DNA from 4 places in the Dickeya parazeae Ech586 genome. Region 2 is predicted to be linked to each of the others. Evidence: predicted binding sites of a transcription regulator. Region 2 holds the regulator's gene; each other region holds the start of a gene.
The links. Region 2 encodes CRP, which controls carbon source genes, mostly activating them, when cyclic AMP is high. Its sites were predicted from a motif close to ATGTGANNNNNNTCACAT; they were not measured.
Positions count from the first base shown of each region.

Region 1: a site for CRP is predicted at 3,315-3,332, ahead of glpT (glycerol-3-phosphate transporter). Genes of this name have one in related genera too.
Region 3: a site for CRP is predicted at 5,521-5,538, ahead of focA (formate transporter FocA). Genes of this name have one in related genera too.
Region 4: a site for CRP is predicted at 6,013-6,030, ahead of DD586_RS11185 (2-hydroxycarboxylate transporter family protein). Genes of this name have one in related genera too.

Region 1 covers NC_013592.1:4,395,297-4,403,443, reverse strand. The annotation lists gene yigL (sugar/pyridoxal phosphate phosphatase YigL) at 1-584, shown strand, start outside; gene glpQ (glycerophosphodiester phosphodiesterase) at 563-1,651, opposite strand; gene glpT (glycerol-3-phosphate transporter) at 1,805-3,154, opposite strand; gene glpA (anaerobic glycerol-3-phosphate dehydrogenase subunit A) at 3,455-5,098, shown strand; gene glpB (glycerol-3-phosphate dehydrogenase subunit GlpB) at 5,088-6,338, shown strand; gene glpC (anaerobic glycerol-3-phosphate dehydrogenase subunit GlpC) at 6,335-7,537, shown strand.
Region 2 covers NC_013592.1:4,291,441-4,299,587, reverse strand. The annotation lists partial or broken gene DD586_RS22325 (primase-helicase zinc-binding domain-containing protein) at 1-12, shown strand, start outside; gene DD586_RS22320 (helicase RepA family protein) at 88-1,167, shown strand; gene DD586_RS18765 (helix-turn-helix domain-containing protein) at 1,392-1,658, opposite strand; gene DD586_RS18760 (helix-turn-helix transcriptional regulator) at 1,771-2,034, shown strand; gene DD586_RS18755 (aminodeoxychorismate synthase component II) at 2,207-2,782, shown strand; gene argD (bifunctional acetylornithine/succinyldiaminopimelate transaminase) at 2,916-4,139, shown strand; gene crp (cAMP-activated global transcriptional regulator CRP) at 4,224-4,856, opposite strand; gene DD586_RS18740 (OsmC family protein) at 5,186-5,593, shown strand; gene DD586_RS18735 (phosphoribulokinase) at 5,683-6,552, opposite strand; gene DD586_RS18730 (YheU family protein) at 6,727-6,963, opposite strand; gene DD586_RS18725 (hydrolase) at 6,960-7,958, opposite strand; gene DD586_RS18720 (LysE family translocator) at 8,077-8,147, shown strand, end outside.
Region 3 covers NC_013592.1:2,577,315-2,585,461, reverse strand. The annotation lists one part of gene DD586_RS11305 (IS3 family transposase) at 1-705, opposite strand, end outside; one part of gene DD586_RS11305 (IS3 family transposase) at 705-966, opposite strand; gene pflA (pyruvate formate lyase 1-activating protein) at 1,221-1,961, opposite strand; gene pflB (formate C-acetyltransferase) at 2,265-4,547, opposite strand; gene focA (formate transporter FocA) at 4,604-5,461, opposite strand; gene ycaO (30S ribosomal protein S12 methylthiotransferase accessory factor YcaO) at 6,096-7,859, opposite strand; gene serC (3-phosphoserine/phosphohydroxythreonine transaminase) at 8,124-8,147, shown strand, end outside.
Region 4 covers NC_013592.1:2,555,143-2,563,289, reverse strand. The annotation lists gene DD586_RS11205 (SDR family oxidoreductase) at 3-824, shown strand; gene DD586_RS11200 (methyl-accepting chemotaxis protein) at 961-2,922, opposite strand; gene DD586_RS11195 (response regulator) at 3,321-4,046, opposite strand; gene DD586_RS11190 (ATP-binding protein) at 4,018-5,658, opposite strand; gene DD586_RS11185 (2-hydroxycarboxylate transporter family protein) at 6,086-7,453, shown strand; gene DD586_RS11180 (fumarylacetoacetate hydrolase family protein) at 7,520-8,147, shown strand, end outside.

The DNA of each region.
Region 1 (8,147 bases), 100 kb from region 2:
AGCTGATTTTCAGCCATAATCTGGACCGCGATATCGCCCAGGAGCTGTATGGCATGGTGTATCACCACCCGGAAATCATGACGCATGTTTATCGCGATAATGAGTGGTTTCTGTGCCGCTCTCGTCCGGAAGAAGAGCGCTTTTTTACCGAGACAGTGTTCCGCTACAAACTGTTCGACCCGGATACGCTGGGTACGGACGGTGTCGGCAAGGTGTTCTTCACCTGCGAGGACCACGACAAACTGCTGCCGCTGGAAGAAGCACTGAATGCTCGTTGGGGCGATCGGGTGAATGTCAGTTTCTCCACCCTGAGCTGTCTGGAAGTGATGGCGGGCGGCGTTTCCAAAGGCCATGCGCTGGAACAGGTCGCTAAAATTCTCGGTCACACCATCAAGGACTGTATCGCCTTCGGCGATGGCATGAATGATTATGAAATGCTGTCGATGGCGGGCAAGGGCTGCATCATGAACAATGCCCACCAGCGACTGAAAGACATGCTGCCGGATAACGAAGTAATCGGCACCAACATCGAACAGGCGGTGCCTCGGTATCTGCGTCGTCTTTATCTCGGTGATGGAGCCTGAGACACCGGTTGCGCGTTATGCAGGAAAGCGACGGCTTTGTCCGGGAAGTCGGTGAACAGGCCATCGACATCGGCTTGCCGGTAAAGCAGGGCGTAGAGTGCATTGACGTCGCTTGCGTATTTCGGCAGCCGGTCGGCGCGCACGGTGTAAGGATGTACCACCATGCCGCTGGCGTGCGCCTCTTTTACCAGCGGGCTGATGGTGACCTTGCCTGTGTCGCCGCTTAGCAACATGTGATAGTCGGGACCAACGCCATCGGCATAACGGGCGATTTTTTGCATGGCACCCGGCTTGAGCATCCAGTCGTAGTCATAGTTGACCCAGCGCCCGTCCGGTTGTCGCTGTTGGGTTTCCTGCCAGCGCGTTTCGGCGATCAGTTGCACCAGCTTTAGGTTCATCCCCAGCGCGGGCTCCAGTTCAGTTTTGATGCGCTGTAGCTCGTTGGCGTCAAAGCATTGCAGATAAACCCGATCGCTTTTTTGGGTGTAGCCGTACTGCTTCAGCACCTCCAGCACCGCGCGTGAAATATCCTTTCCTTCCTGGCGGTGAAACCACGGTGCTTTGATCTCTGGATAAATCCCGATGTTTTTGCCGGTGGAGTGATTCAGCCCCTGAATAAACTCGATTTCGTCCTGAAAGGTGTGAACACGAAAATCCGATTTACCCATTGGGAAGCGGTTGGGGTAGCTCTGCACCGGTTTGCCGTCTTTCAGGTCAAACCCTTCGGTGAATTTAAGTGAGCGGATTTCTGCCAGCGTAAAATCGATGGCGTAGTAGCGGCCGTCGGCTCGCGCCCGGTTGGGAAAGCGGCTGGCGACGTCGGTCACCCGGTCGAGGTAGTGATCGTGCAGCACCACCAGCGCATTATCTTTGGTCATCACCAGATCCTGCTCCAGATAGTCCGCCCCTTGTGCATACGCCATCGCTTTGGCGGGCAAGGTGTGTTCCGGCAGGTAACCGCTGGCCCCCCGGTGAGCAATCACGATTTTATCGTCGGTTTGCGCCAGTGCGCCGAGGGATATCGCCAGTGCGACACCGGCTAATAATGGTTTGAACAGAGGAATCATGTCAGCGTCCTTTTTCAGTGGGAGAAAGAAAAGCTGTGTGAGTGGTGGTGATGAAAACGAACAGGTCGTTGATAATTCCCCGCCAGTCCGGTATGGACCGGCGGGGATAATGCTCATGGTTTATGGTAAGTAAACCATGACGAGATGACAGAATCAGGCGCGTTTCGCCAGTTCTGCTTTGTGTTTGGTCTCGTTAATCATGGTCAGCACCAGCAGCAATACCGCCAGCACACTACCGCCGATCATGACCATAAAGCCGCCGTTCCAGCCAAAGAAATCGACGGTGTAGCCGACGATGGCGCTGGCAGCGACCGAACCGCCCAGATAACCGAACAGGCCAGTGAAGCCCGCAGCGGTACCGGCGGCTTTCTTCGGTGCCAGTTCCAGCGCGTGCAGGCCAATCAGCATAACCGGGCCGTAAATCAGGAAGCCGATGACGATCATGCAGAGCATATCCACGTTGGGGTTGCCAGCCGGGTTCAGCCAGTACACCACGGTGGCGATGGTCACCAGTGTCATGAAGAACACCCCGGTCGCGCCACGGTTACCCTTGAACACTTTGTCGGACATCCAGCCGCACAACAAGGTGCCTGGAATACCGGCGTATTCGTACAGGAAGTAAGCGATGGACGATTTATCCAGTGCGAAGTGCTTCACTTCTTTAAGGTAGGTTGGCGACCAGTCGAGAATGCCGTAACGCAGCAGGTAGACGAACACGTTGGCGAAAGCGATGTACCACAACAGTTTGTTGGGGAACACATACTGCATGAAAATTTCTTTCGCGGTCAGTTCCTGTTCATCTTTCTCGCTGTAATCCACCGGGTAATCGTTTTTGTATTCTTCGATCGGCGGCAGACCGCAAGATTGCGGCGTATCGCGCATCATGGCGAAAGCGAACAGCGCGACCAGAATGGCGGCGAAGGCCGGCATATAGAGTGCGGCTTTCCAGTCGTTAAACCAGGCCATCCCCAGCAGGAACAGTAACGGTGGAATGCCGCCACCCACGTTATGGGCGCAGTTCCAGATAGACACGATGCCGCCACGCTCTTTCTGTGACCACCAGTGCACCATAGTACGACCGCACGGCGGCCAACCCATGCCCTGGAACCAACCACAGACGAACAACAGCACAAACATCACCATGATGCTGGATGTCGCCCACGGTACGAAGCCCATAAACAGCATGACCACGGCGGCCAGAATCAGACCGGCAGGCAGAAAGACACGCGGATTGGAGCGGTCTGATACCGACCCCATGATGAATTTAGAAAACCCGTAGGCAATGGAAATACCGGACAGGGCAAAACCCAGGTCGCCTTTGGAAAAACCCTGTTCGACCAGATAGGGCATCGCCAGCGCGAAGTTCTTTCTGACCAGATAGTAGGCGGCGTAGCCAAAAAAGATCCCCAGAAAAATCTGCCAGCGTAACCGGCGGTAGAGCGGGTCTACCTGATGTTCCGCCACGCGCGGGCGATGAGCCGCAGGCTTGAAAATACTCAACATAAATAAACGATCCCCGATAGTTATTTTCTATAACGCTCGTCAGCGTAGCGAATGCGCGTCATCGTCAATGTGAGTCAGTACGCAATTGTTACACTTTTATGACGGCGGGCGCTATTTTGAGCTTTAAGTAACACAAATGAAATAATGATTTTCCATTTTTGGGTGATTTGAATCACATATCTGCGGTTGTCTCCGGATTTTATTTTCGTTTTTTGAGTGTTTTTGTTCTTTATCAATCATTGTGGCACTGATTTATGTCCCACTACAGACAGGCATGATCCGCATTGAGGTAAAACGGCAATGGCAAACAACGGTTTGCGGCGAGAAACGGATGTAGTGATTATCGGCGGTGGCGCCACGGGGGCGGGAACGGCCCGCGACTGCGCGTTGCGCGGGTTGCGCTGTCTGTTGTTGGAACGGCATGACATCGCCACCGGCGCTACTGGCCGCAATCATGGGCTGTTGCACAGCGGTGCGCGCTATGCGGTGACCGATGCGGAGTCTGCTCGTGAATGTATTGAGGAAAACCAGATTCTGCGGCGCGTCGCCCGTCACTGTATTGAGCCGACCGATGGGCTGTTTTTGACCTTGCCGCAGGATGATATCGACTATCAAACCCGGTTTATCGCCGCTTGTCAGCGCGCGGGTATCCGGGCGCAAGCCATCGACCCGCAGGAAGCTTTGCGGCTGGAGCCCGCCGCGAATCCGGCGTTGATCGGTGCTGTGCGCGTGCCGGACGGTACGGTTGACCCCTTCCGGTTAACCGCCGCCAACATGATCGATGCCTGTGAACACGGTGCGGAAGTGCTGACGTATCACGAGGTCATTGGGTTACTCCGTCAGGGCGATCGTGTCGTTGGCGTGCGCGTTTTCGACCATAAACGTCAGGTGGCCAGTGAAATTTATGCACAAGTGGTGGTGAATGCGGGCGGCATCTGGGGGCAACGTATCGCCGAATATGCCGACCTGAATGTGCGTATGTTCCCCGCCAAAGGCGCGTTGCTGATTTTGGGGCATCGCATCAATAACCGGGTGATTAACCGCTGCCGTCCACCGGCTGATGCCGACATTCTGGTACCTGGCGATACTATCTCGCTGATTGGTACCACCTCGACCCGCATCGACTACGACCAGATTGACCACATGACGGTGACGCCAGAGGAAGTGGATACGCTGATCCGCGAAGGCAGCATGCTGGCGCCGCAACTGGCGCAGACCCGTATTTTGCGTGCTTACGCCGGGGTGCGGCCGCTGGTAGCGAGCGATAACGACCCCTCCGGGCGCAGCGTCAGTCGCGGCATCGTGTTGCTAGACCATGCCAGCCGTGACGGGCTGGAGGGCTTTGTGACCATCACCGGCGGCAAGCTGATGACCTACCGGCTGATGGCGGAATGGGTAACCAACAAAGTCTGCGAAAAACTCGGTCACCGCGCCGAATGTACGACGGCGTCTCGCCCGTTGCCGGGGTCGGAAACCACGGAACCTGACAGACCGCAGGCCACCTCGTCGCTTTCAGCACCGCTGCGTGGTTCCGCGATTTACCGCCACGGGCATCGTGCCGCGCCGCTGGTCTCCGGTCATCGGGTGGACAGCAGTCTGGTGTGCGAATGTGAAGCCGTGACAGCAGGTGAGGTGCGTTACGCGGTTGAGTCGCTGCAGGTGAACAACCTGACTGACCTGCGCCGACGTACCCGTGTCGGCATGGGAACCTGTCAGGGGGAATTGTGTGCTTGCCGCGCCGCTGGGCTGTTGTGTCGACTGGGGCAATCCACGCCGCAGCAGGCGGTGTCGCAATTGAGCCAGTTCCTGAACGAGCGCTGGAAAGGCATGCGGCCCATTGCCTGGGGAAACACGTTGCGGGAAAGCGAATTTACCAGTTGGATTTATCAGGGCTTGTGCGGACTGACCGAGCGCCCGGAGCAGGAGAACGGCGATGCATTATGACGTGGTGATCATTGGCGGTGGGCTGGCGGGGTTAACCTGCGGCATTCGCCTGCAAGAGCAGGGCAAACGCTGCGCTGTGGTCAGCGTCGGGCAAAGTGCGTTGACCTTTGCCTCCGGTGCACTGGACCTGCTGGCGACATTGCCGGATGGCACTGCGGTCGAGCAGCCGCTGACTGCACTGGATGAACTGGCCGCGCAGGCGCCCTACCACCCCTATACCCTGATGGGCAAAGCGCGAGTCAGCCAACTGGCGGCGGATGCCGAAGCCTTGCTGTCGCGCTGTGGTCTGTGGTTGCGCGGTGATAGCGGCGGCAACCATCAGCGCCTGACACCGTTGGGCAAATGGCACCCCTGCTGGTTAAGCCCGTCAGATAGCGTTACGCGCGGTTTGTCGGGGTCACCCGCGTGGCGGCAGCCGTTGGTTGCCGGTATTGAAGGGTTTATGGATTTTCAGTCCCGACTGGTCGCCGGAGAATTGCAGGCACAGGGGATTGCGGCGCGCGCCGATGATCTGCGCTTACCACTGCTGGATGCGCAGCGGCAGAACGCCAGTGAGTTCCGTTCACTGGCTATCGCCCGTGTGCTGGACACCCCGGCCGGTATCGCGGCGCTGGCGGAAGAGCTGATGACGCGGGCGAGCGGCAATGATGCCGTTATATTGCCTGCCTGTCTGGGGCTGGACGCTCAGGCACAACTGAATGCTGCACTGGGTAAACCGGTCGGGCTGCTGGCGACGTTGCCGCCCTCGTTGCCGGGCATGCGCTTGCATCAGGCGCTGCTGGGGCGTTTTCGCCAGACCGGCGGGACGCTGATGCCGGGAGACAAAGTGTTGTCAGCCCAAGCGCGCGATACGGGCGTCGCGTTGTATACGCGCAGCCATGGCGAGGTACCGCTGCGTGCCGAGCACGTGGTACTGGCCAGCGGGAGTTTTTTCAGCAACGGTCTGGTGGCGGAACGCGATCGGGTGGTGGAGCCGGTGTTTGGCCTGGATGTCGATTTCCTGCCGACCCACGAGGACTGGAGTCAGTCCAACCTGTTTGCTGCTCAGCCTTATCTGCAATTTGGGGTCATCGCGGACGAGCAGTTACACCCGGCTATCGACGGCCACACCCAACACCGTTTGTATGCGATTGGCTCGGTATTGCGGGGGTATGACCCGTTACGGCAGGGGTGTGGCGGCGGGGTTTCACTGCTGAGCGCGCTATACGCCGCCGAGATGATCACAAGGGAGAACCGATGATGAGCCGGTCTGACACCAGTTTTGAGAATTGCATCAAATGTACCGTTTGTACTACTGCCTGCCCGGTCGCACGCGTCAATCCGTTCTACCCAGGGCCAAAACAAGCAGGGCCAGATGGTGAGCGGTTACGGCGTAAAGACCCGGCATTATTTGACGAGGCGTTGAAGTACTGCACCAACTGCAAACGCTGCGAGGTAGCGTGCCCATCGGATGTCAAAATTGGCGACATCATTCAGCGTGCCAAAGCCAGCCATAGCCAGCATCGTCCGACGCTGCGTGATGCCATTCTCAGTCACACTGATTTGATGGGGTCTGTCGCGACGCCGTTTGCACCGCTGGTGAATACGCTGACCGGGTTGAAACCCATGCGTCAGTTGCTGGATAAAGCGCTGAAGATTGACCATCGTCGCCAGTTGCCGCGCTATTCCCACGGTACTTTCCGCAGTTGGTACCGTCGGCAGGCGGCACAGCAGTTGCAGTTTGCCGATCAAGTCGCTTATTTCCATGGGTGCTACGTTAACTACAATCATCCACAACTGGGCCGTGACCTGATCCGTGTGTTTAACGCGATGGGGGTTGGGGTTCAGTTGCTCACCAAAGAGAAGTGCTGCGGTGTGGCGCTTATCGCCAACCGTTTTCTCGATAAAGCCCGCAAGCAGGCGAACTTTAATCTGGCTTCGCTGGATGAGGCTATCAACAGTCGCGGTCTGCCGGTTATTGCAACGTCGTCCAGTTGTACCTTTACGCTGCGCGATGAATACCCCCATCTGTTGGGGGTGGACAACCATCACGTGCGTGATGGCATAGAACTGGCGACTCGCCACCTTTATCGCTTGCTGGATCAAGGTCGAACATTGCCGTTGCAACCGTTGCCGCTGCGGGTGGTGTATCACACGCCCTGCCATTTGGAACGAATGGGGTGGACGGCGTATACCCTGGAATTACTGCGACGCATTCCGGGGCTGGAGTTGCAGGTACTGGATTCTCAGTGTTGTGGTATCGCCGGAACTTACGGTTTTAAAAAGGAAAACTATGATACCGCGCAGGGGATTGGCGCACCGTTGTTCCGACAAATCGAAGCCAGCGGCGCTGATCTGGTGATCACGGATTGTGAGACCTGCAAATGGCAGATTGAAATGTCGACCAGTAAAGCCTGCGAACATCCTTTCAGCTTACTGGCCAGAGCGCTGCCCGCGTAAAGCGCTCCTCACCGACAACGCTCTTCACGTAAAGCGCTATTCACGTGAAGAGCCAATGTTGAACCACGCCCTCCCTGCTATTTGCTCCGGGGGCGCGCGACGCGGTATACCCCTTTCTTTTTAATGGTTAAACATTAACCATCTGATTCTGAAAAATAATTCTTTTGGATACTGGCAGGAATAACCGGCACGTCAGTCGGAACAGGCTGTCCGGCGAACATTTTCTTTAAATTGAACAAAAAATCGCTTTACAGATGCAAATGATAATGATTATTATTGCCATGCGTTCCGGGAAAGCCTAATGAATCCATCTCTGTGACTCATCGCGGTTTTGCTGTGAAGGCACGACATTGCTCACATTGCTTCCAGTATTACTTAGCCAGCTCGGGTGCTGGCTTTTTTTTATTCTGAGTTTTTTGGAATCCGGTTTCCAATAATTATTCCTGTTAACGCTGTTGCTGCTATCCCCTTAAGTGCTATCGCGTTGCGATATCAACATTTCTCCCGGAAATTTTTGGTGGCTTACCATCCCTGGCCGCCACCCTACGGGCTATCGCGTTGCGATATCAACATTTCTCCCGGAAATTTTTTGAATAGAGCGGTGAGTTTT
Region 2 (8,147 bases):
GATTTTCGTCAACGGCACGGCATGGAAGCCACCAAAGCCGCATTCCGGCGTCAGCTTACCCAGCCTGCCGTTATCAGTCCGGCCCCGTTGCCTGACGCCGGGCTGTCTCCTGTCACGGCATTTTCCTCCGCCCTGCCTCTGCGTAAAGGCTCGGAAGGGTTTGATACCCGGCAGGATTACCTGATCAAGGGCTACCTGCCGAGCGGCGCGGTTGCCAGTGCCTACGGTGCCAGCGGGTCGTATAAATCCTTTCTGGCTGTTTCCTGGGCGTGCCATATCGCCACCGGAAAGCCGTGGGCCAACCGACCGGTCACACAGGGTGCGGTGATTTATGTGGTAGGCGAAGGCGGGATCGGCGTACCGCGCCGCATTCGGGCGTGGGAGGAAACGCTGAACGACCGTAGCCCGATTGATGCGCTCTACCGCGTTGACTGCCCGGTATTCCCGGCCAGTCCCGACAGCGTGGAGCAGGTGATCAAGGCCGCCCATGACGTGCAGGCCGCCACCGGGATGGCAGTACGGCTGATCATTCTGGATACACTGGCCCGCTGCTTTGGCGGTTCGGATGAAAACGCCGCTAAAGACATGGGGGCGTTTATTCAGGGTTGCGACTACATCAAGGCGGCCACGCAGGCCACGGTACTGATTATTCATCACTCCGGCAAAGATCAGGACAAAGGCGCTCGCGGCTCCAGCGCCTTCCGGGCTGCGCTGGACGTGGAGTTTAATGTGCGCCGCGAGGCCGATGGGCAGGCGCTGATCCTGACCTGCACCAAGATGAAGGACGCTGAAGAGCCACCACGCCGGGCCTACGACCTGACGGCGGTGAATCTGTACGTGGACGATGACGGCGAGCCGGTCACGTCGCTGGTTCTGCGGGATGAAGGCCGGGAAGTCCGCGATGATCCGACCGACGCTGACCCGGCGCTCAGTGGGATCACCCGGCTGACGGATAACCATGTAGCGCTGTGGGAAGCGATCCGCTCGCGCACGGCCAGTGGAGATGGCTGCACCCGCGCACTGGTGCGCGACGATATGCGGGCGATGGGGTTTGATGTCTCCAAAAAGTTTACCCGCTGGCTGGATAAACTCGTCAAGGATGACCTGATCGCGCTGGATGGTGAAAACATCGTGCCATTATCAAAACGCGGTAACGTGGGGGAATAAACGGGGGAAATGTGGGGGAAACAGGGTATCAGGCTATGGTATCTGGCGACTTCCCCCACTTCCCGGATGCCTATATACCCTAAGTGGGGGGAGAATAATTAACTTACTGTATATCAATGATTTATTGTTTTTCTGCCGTCATCCGGTGGGGGAAGCGTATTACGCGGTAAGGTGGGGGAAAGGTGGGGGAGTCAGCACAGAAAACCGCTTTACCAGCATGAACGCTATTTACCCCTTTCCTGCCTGATACGGCGTTTTCTGTCAATCAATGTACCCGTTTCATCAAAATAGCGGCTGGGCCAGATTTCAGCGGGATGTTTGTCCAGCGCGGTGGCAACCAGCCATTCCCCCTTCGGCCAGGGACGTACCAGCACATTCGCCAGTGTGGAAGAACTGAGTCCCGCAGAACGGGATAGCGCGGCCAGCGTGGTGCCTTTCTTGCGCAAGCCGGCGATGATATCCGCCTGATGCCAGTCGTTCCCTTGCTTCATATAATCTTTACGCCTTATCTGGTAAGCATGGATCAATACTAAGTATTGCTTAGTATATTTTCAATGCACACCACTGAGAATCACCTCAATCACGTCACAATGCGGGATTCTCATGTTACCTCATCGTTTAAAGGCGGCCCGGCTCATGGCGGGATTATCTCAGGAGCGCTTAGGCATTCTTGCCGGGATAGACGAAGCGACAGCCAGCGCTCGCATGAATCAATATGAGCGTGGGATTCACACGCCAGATTTTGAGCTGGCGCGCCGACTGGCTGCTGTGCTGCATGTTCCTGCCTGTTATTTTTATACGGTAGAAGATGATTTGGCAGAAATGATCCTGTCGTTTTACGACACGAAGGAAAATCCATCTTCATAGATAGTGCCACGGAGCGCCCGCCCCCTCCCCAAAAAGGGGGCGGGTGCGGTGCCAGACGCTATCCTGCTATTGCAGATTTTTCGCCAAATAAGAAAAATTGCGGGTATTTTTGTGGGTATCGCAGAGTGATTTCCGTAGTTTACTTATTACATATCAGTAATTTAAATATTATATGCTGCTACTTATCGACAACTACGACTCCTTTACCTACAACCTGTACCAGTATTTTTGCGAACTGGGTTCAGAGGTGCTGGTCAGGCGTAATGATGCGCTGACGCTGGCAGACATTGAGCGGTTATCGCCGCAACGACTGGTGATTTCTCCCGGCCCCTGTACACCGGATGACGCAGGGATCTCGCTGGCGGCGATTCGCCATTTTGCCGGTCAACTGCCGATTCTGGGGGTATGCCTGGGGCATCAGGCGCTGGGACAGGTATTTGGCGCTCAGGTGGTGCGCGCCCGTCAGGTGATGCACGGCAAAACCTCGCCGGTACGGCATACCGGGCGCGGTGTGTTCGCCGGGCTGGCAAACCCGCTCACTGTCACGCGTTACCATTCGCTGGTGTTGGAAAAAAATACGCTGCCTGACTGTTTTGAGGTCACTGCATGGACTGAGTTTGACGGTGATATCGACGAGATCATGGGGATACGTCATCGCTCGTTGCCGCTGGAAGGTGTGCAGTTTCATCCAGAAAGCATCCTCAGCCAGCAAGGGCATCAGCTATTGAAAAATTTCCTTGATTTATAGTCGGATAGCGCAGGTCAGGACGGGTGTATCGGATTAGCGATTGCCTATTTTTGATTTTTTATGCATATTTATTGATTATATTTTCACTTAAAATCTTCACTCCACACTACGGGATATGACAACGGGGCAGCAAATGGCGACAGAGAAAGCAGCAGTAACACGGGATACTTACGATAAGGTAATTCTTCCGGTTTATGCACCCGCGCAGTTTGTGCCGGTAAAAGGCAAAGGGAGCCGTGTCTGGGATCAGCAGGGCAAAGAATATATCGATTTCTCCGGCGGCATCGCGGTAACGGCGCTGGGACATTGCCATCCGGCGTTGGTGGCGGCGTTGAAAGAGCAGGGTGAAACCCTGTGGCACACCAGCAACGTATTCACCAACGAACCGGCGCTGCGTCTGGCGACCAAACTGATCAACGCCACGTTTGCCGATCGTGTGTTTTTCGCCAACTCCGGTGCAGAAGCCAATGAAGCGGCGTTCAAACTGGCACGGCATTACGCCATTACCCGTCATAGCCCGTACAAAACCAAGATAATCTCGTTTTACCAGTCGTTTCATGGTCGCACCTTGTTTACCGTGTCGGTCGGTGGTCAGCCGAAATATGCCGATGGCTTCGGCCCGAAACCGGCGGATATCGTGCACGTGCCGTTCAACGACTTGGACGCGGTCAAAGCAGTAATGGATGACCACACCTGTGCCGTGGTGTTGGAGCCGATTCAGGGCGAAGGCGGTATTACGCCAGCGACACCGGCGTTCCTCAAGGGGGTGCGTGAGCTGTGCGATCAGTATCAGGCGCTGCTGGTGTTTGATGAAGTACAGTGTGGTATGGGCCGCAGCGGTAAGCTGTTCTCTTATATGCACTACGGCATCACGCCGGATATTCTGACCACCGCGAAAGCGCTGGGCGGCGGTTTCCCGATCAGCGCCATGCTGACCACGGAAGAGATTGCGTCGGTGATGGCGGTTGGGACACACGGCACCACCTATGGCGGCAACCCGCTGGCTTGCGCGGTGGCGGAAGCGGCGCTGGATGTGATCAATACACCGGAAGTGCTGTCCGGCGTGGTCGATCGCCATGCGCGTTTTGTGTCTGCGCTTGAGCGCATCAACGCCCAGTACGGTATTTTTGATGAAATCCGTGGCATGGGCCTGCTGCTGGGCGCACAGCTAAAACCGGCCTGGCATGGCCGCGCCCGTGATTTTCTGGCGGCATCGGCAGATCTGGGGTTGATGATTTTGGTGGCAGGGCCGGATGTGATCCGTTTTGTGCCGTCGCTGGTGATCACCCCGGAAGAGATCGACCAGGGGATGGCACTGTTTGAAAAAGCCGTGGCGCAGGTAGTGAAGGGCGCGTAATCGCGGTTGCCGCCTTTAGCTGAAGTGAAAAGAGCGTGCCATGTGGCACGCTCTTTTCACGTCTACAAGCTAGCTGATGATAAATCAGCGAGTACCATATACCACGATGGTTTTACCGTGGGCGGAGATCAGGTTCTGGTCTTCCAGCATTTTCAGAATGCGGCCGACAGTTTCGCGGGAACAGCCGACGATCTGGCCGATTTCCTGACGGGTGATCTTGATCTGCATACCATCCGGGTGGGTCATGGCGTCCGGCTGTTTGGCCAGATTAAGCAGGGTTTGCGCGATGCGGCCCGTCACGTCGAGGAACGCCAGGTTGCCGACTTTTTGCGAGGTCACCTGCAGACGACGTGCCATCTGTGAGGACAAGCGCATCAGAATGTCCGGGTTGACCTGGATGAGCTGGCGGAATTTTTTATAGGAGATTTCAGCAACTTCACAGGCTGTTTTCGCCCGGACCCACGCACTGCGTTCCTGCCCGTCTTCAAACAAGCCAAGTTCGCCAATAAAATCGCCCTGATTCAGATAAGACAGAATCATTTCCTTGCCTTCTTCATCCTTGATCAGCACGGCAACCGAGCCTTTCACGATGTAGTAAAGCGTCTCTGCTTTTTCACCCTGGTGGATTAGGGTGCTCTTCGATGGGTACTTGTGAATGTGGCAATGAGAAAGGAACCATTCGAGAGTCGGGTCTGTTTGCGGTTTGCCGAGAACCATTCGCTGTTATCCTCTGTTGTTAATTCACTGCGCAAATCACAGGGCTCAGAGTTCCCTGTACGGCGTGATAACATAGTTATAATTCAATTCCGTCCTGGCGGAATGACGTCAGGGAATATACTGAGGCTGTCTATCAGATGACGCCAGTAAGCCGGTGGTGGGTCAGGCATCGGCTCAACAACACATGCCGGTTTACGCTTTTGTTTGTAACACAGGTTGAGTGTAGTGTCTTGTGTTGTCTCGCTTCAGCATGATTAAGCTCTGATTATCAGGCTTTTTTGTACATAAGCGATGTAAAATTTCAAAAATAATTGATTGAGGACAAAATTATGCAGGCGCGGGTGAAATGGGTTGAAGGGTTAACGTTTCTTGGTGAATCCGCTTCCGGACATCAACTGCTGATGGATGGCAACGCAGGCGATAAAGCGCCCAGCCCGATGGAAATGGTACTGATGGCCGCAGGCGGATGCAGCGCCATCGATGTGGTGTCTATCCTGCAAAAAGGCCGTCATGACGTGGTGGATTGTGAAGTCCGCCTGACGTCTGAACGCCGTGAGGAGGCACCGCGCCTGTTCACCGCCATCAACCTGCATTTTATCGTCACCGGCAAGGGCTTGGGCGATAAAGCCGTGGAGCGCGCGGTGTCGCTGTCAGCCGAAAAATACTGCTCTGTGGCGTTGATGCTGGGAAAAGCCGTGAACATCACCCACAGCCATGAAGTGATCGCGCTGGATTAAACACCTCTGCTCGCGGTGGTGTGCTGTCCTGGCCACCGCGTCGTTAAGCGCCGGTTTATCGGCGCTTATCATCGCTCTTATCGCCGGTGTCAGTCGATTTTATTGCCTTCCATCAACCGCTGCACCAGCGGCATCATGATCAACTCCATCGCCAGCCCCATTTTGCCACCCGGTACCACCAGCGTATTGATGTGGGAAATGAACGAGCCCTGCAACATGGCCAGCAGGTAGGGGTAATCAATGCGGTCCAGACCCTGAAAGTGGATCACCACGAAACTTTCGTCCATCGAGGGAATGGCTTTGGCGGCGAACGGGTTAGAGGTATCAACCGTCGGCACCCGCTGGAAGTTGATGTGGGTGCGGGAAAACTGCGGGGTAATATGGGTGATGTAGTCTTCCATCGAGCGCACGACGGAATCCATCACCGCCTCGCGGGAGTGACCGCGTTCGTTAACGTCGCGTACCAGCTTCTGAATCCATTCCAGGTTGACTATCGGCACCACACCGACCAGCAGGTCGACATGCCGGGCAACATCATGCTGCGCGGTGACCACGCCGCCGTGTAATCCCTCGTAGAACAGCAGGTCGGTCGGCTCTGGCATCGGCTCCCAGGGCGTGAAAGTCCCCGGCACCTGATTGTAGGGGATGGCTTCATCATAGGTGTGCAGGTATTTGCGGGTCTGTCCGGTGCCGCTACGACCGTATTCGATAAAGGTGTTTTCCAGTTGGCAGAAGTCGTTGGCTTCCGGCCCGAAATAGCTGATGTGACGCCCCAGATCCCGTGCCTTGCGGATCGCCATATCCATTTCCGGTCGGGTATAGCGGTGATAACTGTCGCCATCCACCAGCGCGGCGCGCAGATTCAGTTGCTGGAATATCTTGCGAAACGCCAGGCTGGTGGTCGTGGTCCCCGCGCCGCTGGAGCCGGTGACCGCGATAATCGGGTGCTGGTGCGACATGGTGTGTAACCTCCGATGTGTAGGGCAATCTTCGGTGAAGTCATCATTCGATGAGTAAGGGCTATGCCGTGCAGAGCCATCAGGCCATGTTATATCTGATCCATGTTAGATCTGATCATTGTTAGCATGTTTATCGCACACTGACACGGCAATTTACGTTTTTAAGCGATTGATTCAGGGCTGATACCGTTCATTATTGCTGAGCTGGCGGCGGGGCATGATATTGACGGTTTCATGCAATTCCGACCACACCAGGACGACCTCGCCGTGCGCCAGTTGCTGACGTATATCTGCCACTTTCTCTTCCAGTGTGCGCTCCTGCTCGCCGTAGTCGGTGCCTTCACGCAGGACGAACGATTCAATCAGATTTTGCAGTGTTTCCGGTGCCAGTTCTTGCCAGGGAATGATCATGCGTGCTGCTCCAGATAAGGGGTAAACCACTCGGGAATACGGTGCTCCAGCCACAATTCAGGCTGTCGCCAGGATCCGCCAACAAAACCGACATGACCGCCATGTTCCGTCAACTGGTAGTCGATATTGGTCGGGAGTTGCGAGACATCAGCGATGACTTCCGGCGTCATAAACGGGTCGTCTTTGGCGTGGATGACCAGTAATGGCTGGCGGATACGCGGCAGTAAAGGCAGGGCGCTGCTGCGTCGGTAATAATCGGTTGCGTCGGTGAAACCGTGCAGCGGTGATGTGACCAGCTCGTCAAACTCTCGCAGGCGATGCACCCGACGTAACCGACTGGCGGACACCGGCAGGCAATCGGGGTACATCGCCAACTTGTGCAAGGCGTTGCGACGCAGTGAATTCAGCAGATAGAACTGGTAGAGGCGTGAAAAACCCTGTTCCAGACGAGTGCTACACGGCTCGAGCATCAATGGCGCGGATACCACCGCCGCGGCATCCAACGGGCAGGACGCACCTTGTTGCGCCAGCAGGCAAGCCAGCATATTCCCACCCAGAGAAAACCCCGCCGCGACGGTGGGGACGTCACCCAGCGTCTGACGCAGCCAGTGCAGGAAGTAGCGTGCGTCTTCGGTTTCACTGGCGTGATACGCCCGTGGCAGGCGGTTCGGTTGTCCGCTGCAACCACGAAAGTGCATCACCACCGCCAGCCAGCCGCGCTGTTGGCAGGCGGCCATCAGTCCGTGGGCGTAAGGGCTGTGAAAACTGCCTTCCAGCCCGTGAAACAGTACCACACGGGGTTTATGTGCTGCGTGTTGTGGCGCTTCGCTCCAGGCCAGGTCGATAAAATCGCCGTCCGGCAAGGTCAGACGCTGCCAGACGGGTTTCAGAGCCGCATGACGGCGAAGCAGACGCGGTAGCAGCGTCTGAATATGCGGGTTGCGCCCACCCGGCAGGGGCTGAAAGCACGCATTACGGTAAGAAGAATTATTCATAAAAAGAGAGCCATGATGAAAAGAGGCATTGGGGCCCGCCGCGGCATGGTGAAGCACTTGTCTGCATCCTGTCGCGCTGCTAGGTTTAACGTCCCTTATGTTAAAGGATCGTCGTTTCATGGAGCACGTCAGCCTGTTTCTTTCAATGCTCGGTTTCTTGTGGGTCGCTGCCATTACACCTGGGCCCAA
Region 3 (8,147 bases), 1.7 Mb from region 2:
TTCTGAACAGATAAAAATCCAGTATCTCTGTCCGGTATGTCCGGTTAAAACGTTCGATGAAGGCATTTTGCGTGGGTTTTCCCGGTTTGATAAATTCCAGCATCACGCCATGCTCTTCAGCCCACTGCGCCAGAGTCAGTGATATTAGCTCTGGGCCATTGTCCATCCGCAGTTTCAGCGGATAACCACGGTTTGCCACGATCCTGTCCAGTACTCTGACTACCTGCTGCGCCGGGATATTCAGGTCGATTTCTATCGCGAGAGCCTCGCGGTTAAAGTCATCTACCACATTAAAGGTCCGAAAGCGCCTGCCACAGACCAGCGCATCATGCATAAAATCTATCGACCAGCTCTGGTTAAGTGCTTCCGGCGTCACCAGCGGTGCGGGGTTACGCACCGGCAGACGTTGCTTTCCCTTACGGCGAAAATTCAGTTTCAGCAGGCAGTAAATCCGGTGAACTCTTTTATGGTTCCAGATATTGCCCTGCCTGCGAAGCACCTGAAAAAGCTTTTTAAATCCATATCGCGGATAGCGTTCAGCTGCTGCGGTCAGTGCCATAATCACCGGCTCATCACGTTGCGTATCCGGCTGATAACGAAATACCGTCCTGCTCAGCGATAACGTCCTGCATGCCTGGCGTATGCTCATCGTAAACTGCGCGGTCAGATAACTGACGAGCTCACGCTTTATCGCTGGTTTTAAAGCTTTTTTTCGATGACGTCTTTTAATGCCCGATTCTCAAGGCTCAGATCGGCAAACATCTGTTTCAGACGCCGGTTTTCGTCCTCCAGCTCTTTCATCTTTTTGATATCAGAGGCTTCCATACCGCCAAACTTCGCTTTCCAGTTGTAATAGCTGGCTTCAGAAATACCGGCTTCACGGCAGACATCCTTAACGGTACGTCCGGCTTCGACGGACTTCAGAACGGCAATGATCTGGTGTTCGGTGAATCGGGCTTTACGCATGGCGATCTCCTCAACGGGACATAATCAGTATGTCGGAAGATCTCTAAAAGTGAATGGTTCGGTTTACCGGGATACTTACATGATGAGCGAGGAATATTGCGGTGCTTGCTGGCGATGCAAGCTGGATAGGTCAGCGAATGGGGAAAGAGGGACATGGTGGCGATTGCCAGCCAGAGTGAGTCAGCAGATGACGCACTCTGGCTGGTCAGCAAGGCAGGATGGTTATCCCTGTCTTGAACGGTGGTGTTTACCGATTAATACACCACCTTGTGGCCGTAACTGGTCAGAATGGACTTCACGCGATCCATTGTGTCGGCTTTAGGTGGCTTCACGCCATCCAGCTTGTATTCCTCGCCCATCGCTGTCCATTTGTGCTTGCCTAATTCGTGGTAGGGCAATAGCTCGATCTTCTCGATATTACTCATTCCTTGGGTAAACTCGCCCAGCAAATGAGCGGAGGCATCGTCATCACTCCAGCCAGGTACCACCACATAACGAATCCAGGTACGTTGGTTGCGTTTAGCAAGATAGCGAGCGAAATCCAGAGTACGGTGATTGGATACCCCTACCAGATTTTGGTGTATTTCGTCGTTAAGCTGCTTGAGATCCAACATAACCAGGTCGGTGGCATCCAGCAGTTCGTCAATCACCGGGTCGTAGCGCCGCACAAAACCGTTGGTATCCAGACAGGTATTAATCCCTTGCTCATGACAGGCACGGAACCAGTCGCGCACGAATTCAGCCTGCAGAATAGCCTCACCGCCTGATGCCGTTACTCCACCGCCGGACGCATTCATAAAATGGCGATAGGTCACCACTTCCTTCATCAACTCTTCCACCGTGATTTCCTTACCGCCGTGGGTATCCCAGGTATCACGATTGTGACAGTAGAGGCAACGCATCAAACACCCCTGGAAAAAGGTGATGAAGCGAATACCGGGGCCGTCTACGGTGCCACAGGATTCGAAAGAGTGAATGCGACCAATAACTGACATGCGAGGTTTCTCCAGGTTGGGCCGGGAAATAACGGCCTGCAATGAGCGCAGTAACAACAGGGTAGCACGGAGGGCTACACCACGCTGTTCGGCGTCGAATCTGTTTTGTCAGCCTGCCAGCCGATGAGAGCAGGCTGACAAAACAGGTTCTGATTTATTTCGGCAGGAGTGGTGAAAAAATTTCCGGAAGAAATCTTTAGCGCCGCTGCGGCGGCCCACAAAGAAAGCGAGCTGGATACCCGTTATAAAAAGGCCCCACCGATGTGGAGCCTTTAGTTTACGCCTTTTCAGACAGACATGTAATTACATGGACTGAGTGAAAGTACGGGTAATAACGTCTTGCTGCTGTTCTTTAGTCAGCGAGTTAAAGCGAACGGCGTAACCTGATACACGGATGGTCAACTGCGGATATTTTTCCGGGTTTTCCATCGCGTCGAGCAGCATTTCACGGTTCATCACGTTGACGTTCAGGTGCTGACCACCTTCGATAGACGCTTCGTGGTGGAAGTAACCATCCATCAAACCTGCCAGGTTGGTTTTACGCACGTCATCGTCTTTACCCAGTGCGTTCGGCACGATAGAGAAGGTATAAGAGATACCATCTTTTGCGTAGGCGAACGGCAGTTTAGCGACTGAAGTCAGAGAGGCAACGGCACCTTTCTGGTCACGACCGTGCATCGGGTTAGCACCCGGTCCGAACGGTGCACCAGCGCGACGACCATCCGGAGTGTTACCGGTTTTCTTACCGTATACCACGTTGGAGGTGATGGTCAGTACGGACTGAGTCGGGGTAGCGCCACGGTAGGTATTCAGTTTCTGAATTTTCTTCATGAAACGTTCAACCAGGTCACAAGCCAGGTCATCAACACGCGGGTCGTTGTTACCGAACTGCGGGTATTCGCCTTCGATGTTAAAGTCTACAGCCAGACCATTTTCGTCACGAACCGGTTTGACTTTGGCATATTTGATGGCAGACAGGGAGTCAGCTGCAACAGACAGACCTGCGATACCACATGCCATAGTACGGAACACGTCACGGTCATGCAGAGCCATCAGCGATGCTTCGTAGCTGTATTTGTCGTGCATGTAGTGGATGATGTTCAGCGCGGTAACGTACTGTTTAGCCAGCCAGTCCATGAAGTGATCCATACGTTCCATCACTTCGTCAAAGTTCAGCACATCGCTTTTGATCGGTTCGGATTTCGGGCCAACCTGCATTTTCAGTTTTTCGTCGACACCGCCGTTGATAGCGTACAGCATGGTTTTCGCCAGGTTAGCGCGAGCACCGAAGAACTGCATTTGTTTACCGACAACCATCGGGCTTACACAGCAAGCGATAGCGTAATCGTCGTTGTTGAAGTCCGGACGCATCAGATCATCGTTCTCGTACTGCAGAGAAGAGGTATCGATAGACACTTTAGCGGCGAATTTCTTGAAGTTCAGCGGCAGTTTTTCAGACCACAGGATGGTCATGTTCGGTTCCGGAGACGGCCCCATGGTGTACAGGGTGTTCAGGAAACGGAAGCTGTTTTTGGTAACCAGCGTACGGCCATCCAGACCCATACCAGCCAGAGATTCCGTTGCCCAAATCGGGTCGCCGGAGAACAGTTCATCGTATTCCGGGGTACGCAGGAAACGCACCATACGCAGTTTCATCACCAGGTGGTCGACCAGTTCCTGGGCTTCCTGTTCGGTGATTTTACCTGCTTTCAGATCGCGCTCGATGTAGACATCCAGGAATGTGGATACACGACCGAAGGACATTGCTGCGCCGTTCTGAGATTTAACCGCAGCCAGATAACCGAAGTAGGTCCACTGTACGGCTTCCTGAGCGTTTGTTGCCGGACCGGAAATGTCGCAACCGTATTTGGCAGCCATTTCTTTGATCTGACCCAGTGCGCGGTGCTGGTCGGCAATTTCTTCACGCAGACGGATGGTCGCTTCCAGATCTTCACCGTTTTCCAGTTTGGATTGCAGAGAAGTGAACTGGGCGAATTTGTCTGCCATCAGGTAGTCGATACCGTACAGCGCAACACGGCGGTAGTCACCGATGATACGACCACGGCCGTATGCGTCAGGCAGACCGGTCAATACACCGGATTTACGGCAGCGCAGGATGTCCGGAGTATAAACGTCGAACACACCCTGGTTGTGGGTTTTGCGGTAGTCAGTGAAGATTTTTTTCAGTTGCGGATCCAGTTTACGACCGTAAACTTCACAGGAACCTTCAACCATTTTGATACCACCGAACGGGATAATCGCACGTTTCAGCGGAGCATCAGTCTGCAGACCAACGATTTTTTCCAGGCCTTTATTGATATAGCCGGCATCGTGAGAAGTGATGGTGGCAGCAACGTCGGTATCGAAATCAACCGGCGCATGGGTACGGTTTTCCTGCTTGATGCCTTCCATTACCTTGTCCCACAGGGAGCTGGTTGCCGGGGTAGCACCGGCCAGGAAGGTTTCGTCACCTTCATACGGCGTGTAGTTTTTCTGAATGAAGTCACGTACGTTGACGCCATTCTGCCATTCGCCTTTGCTAAAACCTTCCCAAGCCTGGGCGAGTTTCTGATTAAGTTCGGTCATATTACACCTACCTTTGATTTGGATTTTTATAACCCGACGTTGCGGCCGACAGCAGCTTAGTGCTGATCCCCACCGCGCAAATAAATGACCCAATAGGTCAAGCCTACCAGCAGTCCACCACCAATAATGTTGCCGATCGTGACAGGAATCAGGTTGTCGACAATAAAGTTGCTGATGGTCAAGTGTTCAAACTGGCCCGGCGTCATGCTGATGGCGTGCCAGAAAGTTTCTGGAGCGAAATTCTTAACCACAATCCCCATCGGGATCATGAACATGTTGGCGATACTGTGCTCGAAACCGCTGGCGACGAACATCGCGACAGGCAGAATCATTGCCAGCATTTTGTCAGTCAGCGTACGGCCAGAATAGCTCATCCAAACAGCCAGGCAGACCATCAGGTTTGCCAGTATCCCAAGACATAACGCTTCAACAAACGTATGTTCCAGTTTGTGGTTAGCTGTTTGCAGTACATTCAGGCCCCAGGCACCATTTGCCACCATGTGCTCACCGGAAAACCACATCAACGCAACGAAAAACAACGCGCCAATCAGGTTGCCGACATAGACATTGAGCCAATTTAATCCTAGCTGTTTCCAGGTAATACGCCCGCTAGCTTTAGCGATAACAATCAGCACTGTCGATGTGAACAAATCAGCACCGCAGACAACCACTAGCATCAACCCTAGGGAGAAGCAGATGCCTCCTACCAGTTTAGCCATCCCATACGGCATGGATGAGGAACCGGTGGTAGCCGTGATATAAAAGACGAAGGCGATTGAAATAAATACGCCAGCAGTGATCGCCAGAAAAAACGTAGTAAGCGGTTGTTTTGTTGCTTTATACACACCGGCATCTTCTGCGACTTTCGCCATCGCCGGTGGTAATAACAAGGTGAAGGGGTTGTCAGCTTTCACACTAACTCTCTCTTAAAAATTATCTACGGTGAGATACTAACAAAGGGTTATTCGCCATAATTTGACGTGGATCATACCGCTGGAATTTATTAGGCTGATCAGGAGGAGGTTTTGGAGTGATTTAACGCATATCATATTGTTTTTTATGCAGAAAATTTTTTTTAAAAATTATCAAAACAGTTGAATTATGGGTTGAAATTAGCCCGTATGACGTTAAATAAAATAAGTCTTTGTAGTGATATCATATTTCAAGTTTATATTATTTAATTTGCCATTTACCATTCGATAACAATAACGAATTTATAAAAGTCATTTCGGTGCACTTCAAATTAACCATAAAAAATATGTGGTTAATCGGTATATTGGGCGACTATAGATTGGCAGGGCAGATGAACTGGCATAAAAATAGGTCATATCCCTGTCATTCCGCACGTTGCAACGGTGTTGGCGCGCTTACTTGCCTATCAATAGGCTTCGATTTGCATACCAGTTCGTGGTGTTGTTCAACATGTGAGTGCGTTATTTTGCAAGTCAACTTGTGGGTGTAAACGCATAGCCTGTCTGATACGTTGTGGCCTGTGTCGCAAACAGCAACCGGATAACGATAGCGTCATCCGGTCTGCTGCGATAATGCTTACTTCACCTGCCAGTGTGCACGTTTAGCGCGCTGCAATTTTTCATAGGCTGCCAGCAGCGACTGATGAGCGGGCAGTGCTTTCAAATCGGCATCAACGGTGAACAAGCCATAGAAGCATTGCTCGCCGGCAATCGCCGCACTGGCAGCATCGACGGCATCCTGGCCGTACATACGGACAAAGGCATCGTAGTATTGAGCAGGGTCTCGTTCAGGTTCCAGAGCCAGTTGCAGCAATGTTTGCAGGCAACGGTAATAATTACCGCGCGCCGCAGAGAAGACCGACTGGTTGAAATCCAGTGACCATTCGGCCCAGCTCAGTGCTTGCTCCAGATCGCCGCCTGCCAGTGCCAGCATGGATTTCAGCTCGCCAATACGCAATGTGAACCAGCCGTTGTCTTTACCGGTTGCTATGCCTAGCAATTCGCGCACACGGGTAAAATCATCCAGGCCTTCATCGTCAAACTGCTGCAGTAATGCCAGATAGTCTTCTTTTTCCCACTGGCTATCCGGCAAGGACAGTAGTGTTTCGCGCAGATGCACACCCATACTGTTGTTTGCCAGCAGCAGATCTTCTGCCGGATAGATATCCGACATGCCCGGCACCAGAATACGGCAGGCATACACTGAGAGATGTTCATAATCCGCGATATACACTTCTTTATCTTCTTTGTTGAAGATGGCCATCAGTGTCGCGAATTCTTGTTCGGTAGTGCCGCTGAAATCCCAGTCGGCGAAGTCATAATCTGATTGATTTTTAAACAAATCCCAGGAGATAAGACCGCTGGAATCGATAAAATGGGTTTCCAGATTGGTGTGTTCGGCAACTTCCTCATTATCGAATGTCGGCGGCGTGAACACGTCCAGATCTTTCAGCCCACGGCCCTGCAGCAATTCGGTCACGGTCCTCTCAAGCGCTACGCCAAAATCTGGGTGTGCGCCGAATGACGCAAAGCAGGTGCCATTAGCCGGGTTGAACAGCACGACGCAGATAACCGGATACTGACCGCCGAGTGAGGCATCATAGGCAAATATTGGAAAGCCTTCCTGTTCCAGTGTGGCAATGGCTTCCACGACGCCAGGGTAACGTGATAACACTTCAGCCGGGATCGATGGCAGGCTGATGGACTCGGCGATAATACGGTTCTTCACATAACGTTCGAATACTTCTGACAACCCCTGAACACGTGCTTCATTGCGGGTATTGCCTGCCGACATACCGTTCGACACGTACAAATTACCGATGATGTTCATCGGGATGTAAACCGTCTGCTGGTCAGACTGGCGGGTAAATGGCAGGGCGCAGATACCACGATCGTGGTTGCCGGATTGCAGATCGATAAGATCGCTGGCGACCAGTTGCTGCTCCGGGTCGTAGAAAGCGTGTAACCGCTCATCCAGAATGCCTTCCGGCAGGCTGTCATCTTCAGGAAGCGGAAACCACTTCTCGTCGGGGTAATGTACGAAGTCACCTTTGGCGATGTGCTGTCCCAGATAGAAATCAGCAAAAAAGTAGTTGGTGGACAGACGTTCGAAGTACTCACCCAATGCGGAAGCCAGCGCCGCTTTTCGGGTAGCGCCTTTGCCATTGGTGAAGCACAGTGCGCAGTCGCGGTCGCGGATATGTACCGACCAGACGTTGGGCACCGGGTTCAGCCAGGAGGCTTCTTCGATGTTAAACCCCAGGTCGAGGAGTTGTTGTTGAAAACGGGCGATGGAATCTTCCAGGGCGGCGTCTTTGCCTGGGATAAACGTTTGGGTCATGGTTCGAACCTGAATATGTGATGAGGAGGCTGCATCATACGTGGTTTTGTGTACTGACTCTATCCCGCATGTTGTGTATTGCGCGGCGCTTCCCGGTGACGATGCAACGTTGACATAACATAAACGGTAACTGGCGGGGGAGTACGCAAGTTTTCAGACATCAGGGCAATAAGCGTTGCAGGCAAGAAAGACGAATGATAAAACCGATAGCAAGGTAAACTGATGCGACGTAGACAGGTCGCTATTGATATGTGGTGAAGGGAAATGACTCAGGTTTTTAATTTTAGT
Region 4 (8,147 bases), 1.7 Mb from region 2:
CGATGAAAAAGATAGCGATAATCGGGCTTGGCTGGCTGGGTATGCCACTGGCGCTGGCGCTACAGAGCCGGGGATATCGGGTGGTGGGGAGCAAAAGCACCGATGATGGCGTAACAGCAGCACGCTTGTCCGGTGTGGAGTGTTATCGCCTGTGCCTGACGCCCGATCTGGTGTGTGAGCCGGACGAACTGGACGCACTCTTGAACGTAGATGCACTCATCATCACCTTGCCACCGGGCCGGGTTGAGCGTGCGGGCGGCGCTTATTTGCAGGCGGTGCAGCAGGTGGTCGATAGCGCTCTGGCTCATGGCGTACCACGCATTATGTATACCAGCTCTATTTCTGTTTACGGTACAGTTAGCGGCAGGGTGAGAGAAAACAGTCCATTACAGCCGGAAACCGGAACCGGTAAGGTGCTACAGGAACTGGAGCAATGGCTGCATGCGTTGCCTCATACCGAAGTGGATATTTTACGATTGGCTGGATTGGTGGGGAATCATCGCCATCCTGGGCGCTTCCTTGCCGGTCGGCATGATCTGCCTGATGGCAGTCATGGGGTCAATCTGGTCCATCTGGAGGATGTCATTGGGGCCATCATGCTGCTGTTGCAGCGCCCGCATGGTGGACACCTCTATAACCTGTGCGCGCCGGGACACCCCGCGAAGCAGGACTTCTACCCGGAACAGGCGCGTCGCATGGGGCTGGAGCCGCCAGAGTTTTTATCAGGCGATCCGCTGAAAGCGAGACTGGTCGACGGACAACGAATTTGCAGTGAACTGGGGTTCGAATATCAATATCCAGACCCGATGACGATGGTGTTTTAATGTAAGTCAGATTGTCGTTTGCTTCGAAAATGGTTAGCTGTTGCTGGATGTATACCGTGGCACCATAAAGAAAGCGGCCCGCCAGAGGCGGGCCTGTTGTGTTCATCAGCGTAATTGCTATCCGAGCGTGAGGAACTTAGAAGGAAGTCCAGTCATCCTGATGACTTTTAGCGGCAGGTTTTGCTGAGGCTTTGGCAGTAGCAGGCAGCGCCTGCAACGGACGACGTGGATTATTCAACGCCGCGGCAGGGCGTGATGACGGTACTGCCGCGTTGGACAACCGGAAGGTGGCCATCAGTTTTTCCAGCAACACGGCTTGTTCTTCCAGCGCATTGGCTGCGGAAGACGACTGCGAAACCAGCGCGGCGTTTTGCTGCGTCGTGCTATCCAGCTCGGTAATGGCACGGGAGATTTGTTCAATACCCCGACTTTGCTCTTCCGACGCGGAAGAGATTTCACCCATAATATCGTTAACACGAGATACCGATTTAACGATGCTATCCATGGTGTGTCCTGCTTCGGCGACCAGTGTACTGCCCGCGTTTGTGCGCTCTACAGACTCGGCAATCAGGGCGGCGATATCTTTCGCTGCCTGAGAGCTACGCTGAGAAAGGCTACGCACTTCGCCAGCCACGACGGCAAAGCCACGGCCTTGTTCACCAGCACGGGCAGCTTCCACCGCCGCGTTTAATGCCAGGATATTGGTCTGGAACGCAATGCTATTGATGACAGCGGTAATATCGGCAATTTTCCGTGAACTGGCAGCGATATCGTCCATCGTTTTCACTACGTTTTGCACCACTTCACCGCCTTTATGCGCATTTTGGGAGGCATCCGACGCAATCTGGCTGGCATGGCGGGCGTTTTCCGTATTGTTCTTCACCGTTGAGGTCAATTCTTCCATGCTGGCGGCGGTTTGCACCACTGCAGCAGATTGCTGCTCAGTTCGGTAGGCAAGATCACTGTTGCCAGCGGCGATATCGGCGGCTGAATGGGTCACACGCGCCACACTGTCGCGTACATCGGAAATCATGTGGCGCAGACGATCATTCATGGCTGCCATCGCAGCGGTTAACTTGCCCAGTTCGTCGTGGCGGTCCACCTCAATGGTTGCTGTCAGGTCACCACTGGCGATACGTTCTGCCAGTGTCAGGTTATGCAGAACCGGGCGGGTAATCTGGCGAATGATATAAACCGCGATCAGAATCCCGATGATGACTGCTATCACGCCAATCAATAACGTCGCGCTGGCTGAACCGTACGCCAACGCGTCATTCTGGTTTTTCACGACAGTAATCAGAGATTTGATCACCGCGCTGCTTTTGTCTCCGCCGGTTTTCACCGCATTTTCCGCTTTTTTCAAATCACCCCAGACGCGGGCGTAATCTTGATTCAGCGTGGCGTATTGCGAGGTGTATTTCCAGAGTGATTCCGCCAGTTTCTGTGTGTCGCCGGTTAATGTTGGCTGCAGGTCTTGATACGTTTTTTGTACTTCTGCATAGCGACTGGCGAAGGCTTTAGCTGCATCATCGGTACCAGCAAGCTGCAATTCGTAAGAGAGGTTTTTCAGTGATTCGGTGGCGTAAGCCAGTTCCTCGACACGCTGGTATAACGTGTTATCCAGTTGCTGGTTTTGCAGACCGTCACGGAAACTTTTGACCGCGTTTTGTGTATTCATCGCACTGATTTGTTTTCTTAGTGCGACAACCTGCTGTGTGGAGGACGACATATCAGCGACTGCTTTTTGGAAATCCACCATGATCTTATCCAGATCATTGATATAACCCAGTTCATCGTTGCGCCATGACAGCGTATGGGCGCTTTGAGTCAGTTCGGCGGCGTGTTTAACGAAGCCGGTTAACACAGTCTGCGTGCTGTCATCTGGTGTATAGAAGTATTTGAGGCGGTTAATTTTGGCCTGAAAAACCTCAATATTGATGTTGTAAATTAGATTGGTTTTTTCGTAGATATCTCGAATGTCACGAAAACGCATGGCGCTGAGCGTTGAGGCAATCACTACCAGCAATAATACTATGCCGAATCCCAGGTAGAGTTTGTGAGAGATTTTTGTGTTTTTTATTGCACTGCTGAACCCCATTGCCATGCTCCTTAAAATAGATTACCTGAGTGTTGTTATTGATTTGGTGCGGTGAAGGTTGGTGGTTTATCTGAGTATGCGATTTACAGTACCGGGCAGTGTGTTATCGGCGGTTATAATACGGAGGTTTAGTTGTACTTGTACTGTGTGATCGTTTTTGTGACATCTGGCCATTTATCTGGTGAATTGCCAAAAAAAGTTAGGCAGTTGACTAAATGATACGATTTAGCCTTAAAGGCGGTGACTAGCGTACGGGGTACGCCAGCACGCGGTGGCCATAGGGGCTTAACGCCTGTCGGCATCGGGCACGGGAGCCTCATTTTTAAGACGATCCCCGTCAACTGGCGATGGTGCCATACCCGCGAAATGCGGGTGCAGGCAGAAGTAAACCACAGGATTCAATCGAGGTGTTTTTTACGGTAAAGGCGGCGTGGGTGCCCAATCTTGCCATAACGCATTTCTACATCCAGAAACTGATTTTCCAGCCCATATTCCAGATAACGTCGGGCCGTTGTTTTGCTGAGTCCGGTTTTTTCCACCACCTCATCGACAGAGAACAAGGTTTCCGGTTGATCCTGAAAGATCTGTTTGACCAGATTGAGGGTATTTTCTTCAATGCCTTTGCTGCCAGGCCCATTAGGTACGGTTGATGCCTGCAACTGGTAGAGAACGTCCACATTCTGCTGATCGACGACTTTGTAAGTATGCTGGGTTTTGACAAACTGGATGAACCGCTCAAGCGACGAGCGTAGCCGCGGGTAGGACACCGGTTTGATGATGTAATCAAAAGCACCGCAGCGAATGGCCTGTGCGCAGGTGTTCATGTCGCTGGCGGCAGTAATAAAAATCACCGAACAGTTGATGCTACGCATCAGTTCGCTTTCAATCAGCTGAACGCCTTCGCCGTCTGGCAGGTAATTATCCAGCAACATCAGCCGGGGTTTGTATTGCTGCAACATACGCCGGGCTTCGTTCAGGGTTGACGCCGTACCTATCACTCGCAGCGCGAAATTCTTTTCGATAAATTCCGCGTGGATATTTGCCAGCTTTCTCTCGTCTTCAACGATCAGTACGTCGAAATTTTCAATCGTTCGTTCAGTTGGCATGGTGCTCGCAATCGGCATGGTACTCGTTTTCCCTGTTATTGGTAGTTTTTGGAATGAAGATAGAAAAAATAGCGCCGTGAGGCGAATTGTCAGAAACTTCGATCACACCCTGTGCCTGACTGACATAACTGGCAACCAGGTGCAGACCCAAACCGTGATCGCCTTCTTTTTTGCTGGTGACACCCATCTCAAATACCCGATCTGCAATTGTGGGGTCAATCCCTGTCCCTTGATCTGCGACTTCAATGACCAATTCCTGCTCACCGTCGTAGATATACACTTCGACAGGGTAGTAACTCGAGGTGCAGGCCAGTGTCGCTTCCACCGCATTATCAATTAAATTCCCAATAATTGACATCAGCTCTGTTTCAGTGAGAGAGGCCGGTATGCCGTTAAGCTGGCAGCGTGGGTCAAAACGCAGCTCAATGCCTTTCTCGCGGGCGCTGGCGAATTTACCCAGCAACAGCCCGCAAAGTGCCGGCGAACAGAAACGACTGGAGATAAAATCCAACACCACCTGCGCCCCTTCGGACTGGGCTTCAATATAACGCACGGCTTCATCATAGCGGCGCAAATGCAACAATCCGGCCAGCGTGGCCGTCCAATTCAATTGTTCATGGCGCAGAATACGCAGGCTGTTGGCATAACGTTTGACCTGACTGAGTTGCATGCTTAGGGTGTGGATGTCGTTTTTGTCACGAAAACTGATTACCCAGCCTTGCAATTCATCTTCCAGCATAATGCGCACACGGCTGGCGATAACCGTGATCTGATTAAAACGGCAAATCTCATCATGAGTATCGGTTATCCAAATATCTTCATTAGAGAAAAATGGCACGGGGGTAATAATGTCGTCGATTGGTTTGCCGCGTAATTGATACGAAGGCATCGTCAGGCCCAGCAAATCTTTGGCGGCGTGGTTGATCACCGCAATATTGCGTTGCTTGTCGATGGCGATCACACCTTCATAAATAGATTCCAGCAAGGCTTTTTGTTGCCTGACCAATAGCCGGATTTCCAGCGGCTCCAGCCCAAACATCTGCTTTTTCAGGTTGCGGGAGAACCACCAGGAAAAGAAAAACAACGCAACCAGCATCGCAACGATAGGGAGCCCGACATGGGCTACTTTGCTGAATGTCAGGTTATCGATACGCTTTTTCAAATACCCGACCGACACGATGCCGATAACCTGATCTCCATCCATGATCGGTGCTTTGCTACGCAGTGAAATACCAATCGCGCCGCGCCGTAGCGTGATAGAGCTTTGTCCTTCCAGCACTTCTTTATTGTCGCCACCTATCATTTCTGTGCCAAGCAGCGATGGTTCCTCAGAATGATACAAGTGGGTTGCGTTGCGATCGCCGATGACGATAAAGCTGGCGTCGCTGCGGGCTTTGATTTGATCGACCAGATTGTCGATGGTGGCGGTATCTTTATATTTCACCGCCTCGATGAGCGAGGGAATAATCGCGATTTCTCGTGCCTGAATTTGCGCCCGGCTACCCAACTCGTCATAGAGCTGCCGATCGACGGCGCGATAGTAGTAAAGCCCTGCGGTGATCAACAACAGAGAAAAAAAGATCATCAGGTAGATGAACAGCTTGAGATGGAACGAGAGCCTGACCGTCATAATGTGCTAATCACCGAGAAAACGCGCAAACGAAGGTGGCTAATTTATCATGAAAGGCGTAAAAGAAAGGGACTAAAAAATAGTCTTGTGAAGCGTTTCGCGCAGATTGTGAAAATAGTATTTTTGTTTCAGTTGTTTTAAATAAGACGTAAATTGCCTGTCACCGAGAGTGGACATTTTAATTACTTTTTCACAACATATTATTTCTTTCTCGAAATAAGGACCATTTCAACCATACAAACCATAAAAACCACATCAAAACTCCCCGCAATCTGAAAATTCAATCATTTGATTTTTAATGAAAAAATAATAAAAACCATAAAAACCATAAATGCCATTAAAACTCATTTTTTAATTTGATGATTATCACATAATAACGTGTGTTGACCTCTTAATATGCACGGGAAAATAACAAGGGGAGAAGGTTATGAGTACCACTGATGATTCTTATATCGTTGTAAAAGATGAGGCCTCTGGGAAGGTTTCATTAAAAGAAAAATGGTGGCACATTCTGGATAACTACAAAATTGGTGTTATTCCGGTGCCGCTGTTTATCCTGGCTGGGCTATTAATTGCGTTGGATTGCCTGGACGGCAAGTTGCCCAGTGACATCGTGGTGATGGTTGCCACGCTGGCGTTTTTCGGTTTCGCCTGTGGTGAGTTCGGTAAGCGCTTACCTTTTATCGGTAAGATGGGAGCAGCGGCGATTTGCGCTACGTTTATTCCGTCTGCACTGGTTTACTACGGTTTGTTGCCGCATGTGGTTGTGGATGCGACCACCAAGTTCTACAAATCCACCAACATTCTGTACCTCTATATCTGCTGCATCATTGTCGGCAGCATCATGAGCATGAACCGCCAGACGCTGATTCAGGGTTTCCTGCGCATTTTCTTCCCCATGCTGTGTGGTGAAATTGTGGGCATGTTGGTTGGTATGGGCGTGGGCATTATGCTGGGCCTGGATCCGTTCCAGATCTTCTTCTTCCTGGTACTGCCGATTATGGCTGGCGGTGTGGGTGAAGGGGCGATTCCTCTTTCTATCGGTTACGCCACCTTGCTGCATATGGAGCAAGGCGTTGCACTGGGTCGTATCCTGCCTATCGTTATGCTGGGTAGCCTGACTGCCATCGTCCTGGCCGGTGTGCTGAACCAACTGGGTAAACGCTACCCGCACCTGACCGGTGAAGGTGACCTGATGCCGAATAAAGCCAATAGCATTGAGACGGCACCGGCTTCGCTGACCAGTTCTTTGAGCGGCAAGATGGATCCAACCAATCTGGCTGCAGGCGCACTGCTGGCTATCCTGCTGTATATGATCGGGATGCTGGGCTACAAACTGATTGGTTTACCGGCTCCAGTGGGCATGCTGTTTGCCGCTGTAATCGTGAAACTGATTAATGGCGCGTCTCCGCGTTTGCTGGAAGGTTCTCAGGTTGTTTACAAGTTCTTCCAGACTTCGGTGACCTATCCGATTCTGTTTGCTGTTGGCGTGGCGATCACCCCTTGGGAAGAGCTGGTCCATGCTTTCACAATAACCAACCTGCTGGTGATTGTGTCCACTGTCGTGGCGCTGGTTACCACTGGTTTCTTCGTTGGCAAGAAAATCGGTATGCACCCGATTGACGTTGCCATCATCTCCTGCTGCCAGAGCGGGCAGGGCGGTACCGGCGACGTGGCGATTCTCACCGCTGGTAACCGTATGGTGCTGATGCCGTTCGCTCAGATTGCTACCCGTATCGGTGGTGCAATCAACGTCTCCGTGGCCTTGCTGGTACTCGGCAAGTTCCTGGTGTGACGGTTGTATGACAAAAAAACAAATAACGCCGCGATAGCTCGCGGCCTTATTTAAACGGGAAAGATTATGAAACTTGCAAGTTATCGCCATCAGGGCAAAAACAGTTACGGGATCCACACACCGGCGGGTCTGATCGATTTGGGCAGCCGTCTCGGTGACCGCTACCCCGACCTGAAGGCCCTGCTGGCCGGTCAGGCGCTGCACGAGGCCGCCGCCTTCCAGACCGACACGCCGGATGTCGCCGTCGCCGACGTCACCTTCCTGCCGGTGATTGTCGCGCCGTCCAAAATCCTCTGCGTCGGCATGAACTACGCCGACAAGCGCAAGGAGTTTAACGAGCTGAACCCCGCGCCGACCCTGTTCGTGCGCTTCGCCGACTCCCAGACCGGCCACGGCACCCCGGTGCTCAAGCCCCACTACTCCAGCGAGTTCGACTATGAAGGCGAGCTGGCGGTCATCATCGGTAAAAACGGCCAGAACATCCACCGTGACGACGCGCTGTCCTTTGTCGCCGGGTACAGCTGCTACATGGACGGCTCCGCCCGCGACTGGCAGCACAGCTGGTTCACCGCCGGCAAGAACTGGCAGAAGACCGGCGCCTTCGGCCCGTACCTCACCACCCGCGACGAAATCCCCGACCCGCACGCCCTGGCCATCCGCACCTTCCTCAACGGCCGCATGGTGCAGGACGACA